2 regions of the Vibrio penaeicida genome follow, and region 2 is predicted to be linked to the other one. Evidence: riboswitches for the same ligand, from Rfam matches in the RefSeq annotation. Region 2 holds a riboswitch; the other holds the start of a gene.
The links. A riboswitch is a leader RNA that binds a small molecule or an ion and turns the genes downstream of it on or off. The one in region 2 is predicted to bind lysine.
Positions count from the first base shown of each region.

Region 1: linked by a shared signal. The riboswitch ahead of LDO37_RS05875 (Na+/H+ antiporter NhaC family protein) and the one ahead of lysC (lysine-sensitive aspartokinase 3) in region 2 are both predicted to bind lysine.

Region 1 covers NZ_AP025144.1:1,248,234-1,251,636, forward strand. The annotation lists gene LDO37_RS05870 (H-NS family histone-like protein) at 244-648, opposite strand; lysine riboswitch at 972-1,155, shown strand; gene LDO37_RS05875 (Na+/H+ antiporter NhaC family protein) at 1,254-2,882, shown strand; gene LDO37_RS05880 (hypothetical protein) at 2,971-3,403, opposite strand, start outside.
Region 2 covers NZ_AP025144.1:542,278-545,680, reverse strand. The annotation lists gene LDO37_RS02770 (PglL family O-oligosaccharyltransferase) at 1-68, shown strand, start outside; gene LDO37_RS02765 (pyridoxal-phosphate-dependent aminotransferase family protein) at 104-1,219, opposite strand; lysine riboswitch at 1,417-1,590, shown strand; gene lysC (lysine-sensitive aspartokinase 3) at 1,709-3,079, shown strand; gene metH (methionine synthase) at 3,139-3,403, opposite strand, start outside.

The DNA of each region.
Region 1 (3,403 bases), 710 kb from region 2:
TCAGGTGTTTTCTTCAAAAGGGATGATAATGAAATGAGCTTAGATGAATATATTTTAAATGAAATAGCTTGAATGGTTATCAATAATATAAATATATGCAGTTTGACGTTAATCGATGTAATGCAAATAGTGGCATTAAAAAAGCCGAAATTTATATAAATTTCGGCTCAATATATGAAACACTGGTGTATAGAATCGAGGGACATGCCCAGTGCTGCAATAATTTTTGTAACAAAGTGAAAGCTAGATTAGGAAATCATCCAAAGCTTTACCTGAATCCAAGTGAGCTTGAATTGCAGAAGGAGTACGACCTTGACCTGTCCAAGTCTTTTCTACGCCATCAACAGTGTATTTGTATTTAGCTGGGCGAGGATCGCGCTTTTTCTTCGCTTTAGATTTTGTTTCTCCAGATAACGCTGCAATAAGGTCATCTACATCGATACCATCTTTAGCAATCATATTTGCGTATTCAGCTAATTTAGCTTCGCGTTCAGCTTTTTCTGCTAATTCTGCAGCTTCTACTTCACGACGTTCATCAACAACGGTAGTTAATTTATCTAGCGCTTCTTCCAAGTGCTCAAGCGGTAGATCACGAGCAAATGCTCGTAGACTGCGAATATTAAGCAGGGTTTTTGCAATATCTGACATGTTCAGTCCCATTCTTATTTTAGTAAACGTACACAATAATAACAGTGTAAGACGAGAATACAATATAATTTTATTTCAAATATATCGAAATTCAAATACACATTTCTAAAAATATATTTAATTACTTATTTAGCAGAATAGAATACGTCAATATTTAATACGCTAAATGTCAGAAAAGTGTAAGTGTAAGGCATATAGACGTTCAATCTAGTCGAAAGTTTCATCAAGTTGATTAAAACTTGAAATTATATGTTGCAAAAAGCTTTTGCATCCGTAGAATGACTCGCACCTGATTTAAGTGGTGGATTTTTAATCAATCCAGTACTTAAGGTAGAGGCGCAGTAATGATCAGTATGTTTCAAGAGGGTGATACCTAAGAGGGAAACAGAAAGGTGTTATTGCCGAAGTATTGAAAGCCATCATTCTTCAATGCTGGGGTTATATCCGAATAGGTATAACACTGCCATAGTCTATATTGTTGTTAAACTATGGAGCGCTACTGTGGGGTTGGGTGAAGTGTTCACTTCCCTTTCGCTTGTTCAACTTAAGGTATATATAATACCGACTACAGTAGATCTCTAACCAAATATTGGTTTCTGAAGATCATGAATTTATTAGATTTTGCATCGTCCCCCCTTTCATTGTTGCCACCGCTTGTCGCTTTAGGGCTAGCTATTATTACTCGTCGAGTTCTTGTCTCATTAGGTATGGGCATTCTTCTTGGTGGTTTACTGATCACTGACTATTCAATTACTGATTCCATTAAATATATATGGGACAAAGTATATGGCGTAGTTATTGAAACTAATGAAGTTACTGTTGATGGTGTAAAAGTAGAAGAGAGTAGCCTTAATAGCTGGAATATGAGTATTGTTGCGTTTCTTTTATTATTAGGAATGATGACAGCTTTACTTACCTTGTCTGGTGGCACTCGGGCATTCGCTGAATGGGCACAAAGCCGCGTGAAAAGTAAACGTGGTTCTAAATTACTCGCCGCATTTTTAGGTGTTTTTATTTTTGTTGATGATTACTTTAATAGCCTAGCCGTCGGAGCAATATCTCGCCCAGTCACGGATCGTTTTTATGTATCACGTTCTAAACTTGCTTATATTCTAGATTCCACTGCAGCTCCGATGTGCGTGTTAATGCCAGCATCTAGCTGGGGCGCTTATATAATGACTATCATTGGCGGGATTTTAGTCACTCACGGGTTGACGGATTATTCTTCTGCGCTGAGTGCTTACGTCAATATGGTTCCAATGAATTTTTATGCGGTATTTGCACTGCTGATGGTCTTTGCTGTGGTGTGGTTCCAGCTAGACGTTGGACCGATGCGTAAAAAAGAAATTGAAGCCTCTCAAGGAATGGGATTTGATGATGCAAATAATCAATCCAGCAGTGAATTGAGTGAAGACCTTGATATTAGCGAAAGTGAAAAAGGTAGAGTTGCCGATTTAATTATGCCAATTGTTGCTTTAATTCTAGCGACAATATTTTTTATGCTATATACCGGAGCAGAATCACTCACTGAATCAGGTAAAGAATTTGATCTGTTAGGTGCGTTTGAAAATACCGATGTAGGTGCATCTTTATGCTATGGCGGTCTGATTGGTTTAGCGACAGCACTTATTACCGTCTTCCGCCAGAAAATTGAATTATCTCAAATTGCTCGAACTTTATGGATCGGTGCTGGTTCAATGTTCGGTGCTATATTAATTTTGTTTTTTGCATGGACAATTGGTTCTGTAATAGGTGACTTAAAAACGGGCACTTACTTGTCTTCGTTAGTACAGGGCAACATCAGTGTTCATTGGTTACCTGTTATTTTATTCTTGCTATCTGGCTTGATGGCATTCTCGACAGGAACTTCTTGGGGAACATTTGGCATCATGTTGCCTATCGCTGGTGATATGGCTGGTGCGACAGACTTAGCGTTGATGCTTCCTATGCTGAGTGCCGTTTTAGCTGGTTCTGTATTCGGAGACCATTGTTCTCCAATTTCTGATACGACGATTCTATCTTCGACGGGGGCTCGTTGTAATCACATTGATCACGTTGCAACGCAATTGCCTTACGCATTATCCGTTGCACTAGTATCTTGTGTTGGATTTGTTGTTCTAGGAATGACGTCATCCATTCTATTCTCATTCGCCGCTGCGAGTGTGACATTTGCTGTGGTATGTGGTGCTTTAAGTGTTATTTCCAAACGCAAACAAAGCCCAGCTAAGGCTTAATTACTAAGTTCAATAGCTCTTAATCAAAAGAGCAGGTGAAAACCTGCTCTTTCTCTATCCACTCTTCTTCTATCTATTCGTTTTCTATCTACTCTTTTCTATACATCTTCTGTAATGTCGCGAGGCAGCTTCTCGCTGAATCTCTCGTTGCTTTCTCTACTGCTTGTATTGAAATGTATGCCACATTAGCCAAAGACGTTTCATTTAAACTTTCTGCTGAGATATCTTCACAACTTTCAGGGACAGATTGATAAGTTGCATCAGGGAAGGCATGGGTTACTACATCTGCGTAATTTTGAAGTTGTTCGGATGTCATGTTTTTTACTGGTAGAGCTTCCAGTTCCTCATGGGTATAAGCCAATCCATCACTGTTAAAAGGACGACCTTCGAGGTTGTGTGGTGAAATTTCATATGCGGCTTCAGTAACATAAGGGAAATCCCAAGAAGGTGGTTCAGGGTAACCAGCATTATGAGAAGTAGTCGTATCGGATGTACAGCCTGCTAATAAGATAGAAGCGCTT
Region 2 (3,403 bases):
GATACTCAAAGGCATCTCAAGCAATTATTACGGACAATAATGATGAATCCCAAAAAGCCGCTGAGTAAGCGGCTTTAGTGATGAATACCCGTACTCCAATACCCTAAAGCGTATCTTCCAACGCCTTGAGGCAGAGTGCTACATTTTCATCACGAGCTCCATATCCCATTAATCCTATTCGCCAAGCTTTACCCGCTAAAGCACCGAGCCCAGCGCCTATCTCTAGGTTGTACTTTTCTAGTAAAGTGGTACGTACGCTAGCCTCATCAATACCTTCAGGTATGTATACTGCATTCAGCTGTGGCAGACGTGAACCTTCTTCGACGACAAATTCAAACCCTAAACTTTCTAACCCATTTTTGAGCTTATTGTGCATCGATTTGTGCCTTGCCCATGCGCCTTCAAGTCCTTCTGTTTTTAGCTTCAATAGAGCTTCATGAAGTGCGTATAAGCTATTAACTGGGGCGGTATGATGATAACTTCTCTTGCCCTCCCCACTCCAATACCCCAAAACCAAACTCTGATCTAAAAACCAACTCTGTACGGGTGTACTGCGCTGCGTAATCTTCTGAACGGCGGCTTGAGAAAAAGTTAATGGTGACAATCCAGGAACACACGACAAACACTTCTGACTACCTGAATACACTGCGTCGAGTCCCCACTCATCAACATACAGTGGGACACCACCTAAAGACGTAACCGCATCGACTATCGTCAACGCACCATGCTGTTTGGCGATACTTGCGAGCGCTTGGGCATCAGAGCAAGCACCTGTAGATGTTTCAGCATGAACAAATGCGAGCACCTTAGCATCGGGATGCTGGTCGAATGCGGCCTGCACTTTTTGTACGCTTACAGGCTCCCCCCACTCATCATCGACAATAACTGCATCTCCACCACATCGAAGAACATTTTCTCTCATTCGTTCTCCAAAAACGCCATTTCGACACACAATGACTTTGTCACCGGGTTCAACCAAATTGACAAAACAGGCTTCCATCCCCGCACTACCCGGTGCTGATATCGCGATGGTGAATTCATTCTTTGTTTGAAAAGCGTATTTCAAAAGCTGCTTTAGCTCATCCATCATATTGATAAACAGCGGGTCGAGATGACCAACCGTTGGGCGACTGATCGCTTGAAGAACTTCGGGATACACATCTGATGGACCTGGCCCCATTAAAATGCGTCTTGGTGGGTTAAAGCTGGTTATTGTCATAGGTGTTCTCATTTTATTGTAATTGTAGGTTTAAAAAATTGTATACAAGTCTTACTGTACAAATTTTACTCTAATGCATCAATTGGGCTTAGGTCGAGCGTCTAGAACTCAATTTTTACATAGCCAATATCACAAAATAACAAATTCACGCTTTGTGATTGACATTTTGGTCATAAAACCGTTCAATAAACGGGCTTTCTAGCAGAAGAGGAGCATTGCCCAGGCAGGTGTGGTGTGGAACCCCAATTCCAATACACTTCACTCAGGGGGAGCAGTGCCGAGATGATGATTCATTGCGGGTGAATTACACATCGGGCGAGTAGGTTGAATCCTACCGACTGTCACCAAAAAGGTGAAGAGCTTCTGAGGTGCGCATTCCTTTCTTATGCTTTCCCTCTGCTCTACGTAATCTCTCTTCAACATCGGATGTTAAGTAGTCCTTTTGACTACTGTGTCGTTATTCTTGGACGTATTTTGGGAGACAGTGCTTTGAATGAGAACAAAGCCACTAGCGCATTTAATGTAGCGAAATTTGGCGGAACCAGTGTTGCAAACTTTGAGGCAATGAGCCGCTGCAGCACGATTATAGAAAACAACCCAAATACGCGGTTGATTGTAAGCAGCGCCTGCTCAGGCGTGACAAACCTACTTGTTGAACTTGCTAATGGCGTTCAAGAAGCAAGTAAGCGTCAAGAATTGATAAAGCAGATCACAGATATACATCATCAAATTTTAGATCAGCTTGCGGATCCTGCTCATGCAGAAAAACAAGTCCACACTATTTTAGATTCTGTTGCTAGCGCAGCTGAAGCGGCATCATTCCAATCAAGTGAGAAGTTGACCGATCATTTAGTGTCATGCGGCGAGCTAATGTCTACGCACCTTCTGACTCAATTAATGAAAGAGCGCGGTATCGATGCCGTCCGATTTGATATTCGTGATGTCATGCGTACAGATTCAGTTCATGGAAAAGCGCAACCAGAATTAGAAGAAATCTCTCGTCTAGCACATGAAAAATTGGTTCCTCTTTGTCGTCAGCATGTGGTGGTCACACAAGGTTTTATCGGCTCAGACGCAGATGGAAATACCACGACTTTAGGACGAGGTGGAAGTGATTACAGTGCCGCATTAATTGCAGAAGCAGTTGAAGCAGCGGGGCTTGAGATTTGGACAGACGTTCCAGGTATCTACACTACTGATCCACGAATAGCACCTAAAGCGAGCCCAATTCCTGAAATCAGCTTCAGTGAAGCGTCAGAAATGGCGAATTTTGGTGCCAAAATTTTACACCCATCAACTTTGCTGCCAGCACTTCGCCATCAAATACCTGTTTTTGTTGGCTCATCAAAAGCACCAGAGAAAGGTGGAACTTGGATTCGTCAGCAAGTAGAGAGCGCGCCCCTATTTCGTGCACTAGCATTGCGCTGTAATCAAACCATGGTGACGCTACGTAGTCCAAATATGTTCCAAGCATACGGCTTTCTTGCTGATGTGTTCCAAATTCTCGCTAAATATAAAATCTCGGTTGATTTAATAACCACATCCGAGGTCAGCGTTTCGCTCACACTTGATCAAACCAATACGAGTGGTGGAGCACCAGAATTGCCTGCTGAAGCTAAACGTGAGCTGGAAGAATTGTGTACAGTCGATATAGAACATAATTTATGTTTGGTGGCTCTTATTGGAAACAATATGAAAGAGAGTAAAGGCTACGCGAAACAAGTATTCAGTACGCTGGAAGACTTCAATTTACGTATGATCTGCTACGGAGCAAGTGCTCATAACCTCTGCTTCTTATTACACGAATCTGTGTCTAAGAAAGCCGTACAAGCACTCCATCAAGAGCTTTTTGAAAAGTAACCTTCAAACGAAAAAAGGGTTAGCAAATGCCAACCCTTTCTCAACTTGTTGCGTGTCTATCAGTTAAGATTAGGCCCAAGCCATTTTTCAGCCTCTTCCCACTCCCATCCTTTTCTTTCTGCGTAGTCTTTTGCTTGATCTTCTTGGATCTGTGCAATGGCAAAATAGCGTGAATCTGGATGCGAGAAGTACCAACCCGATACTGACGCTCCAGGCCACATTGCGTAACTCGTGGTTAGCGACATGTCGATCGCCTCTTCAACTTTAAGCATTTCCCACAACGTGCCTTTCTCAGTGTGCTCGGGACACGCAGGATAGCCTGGT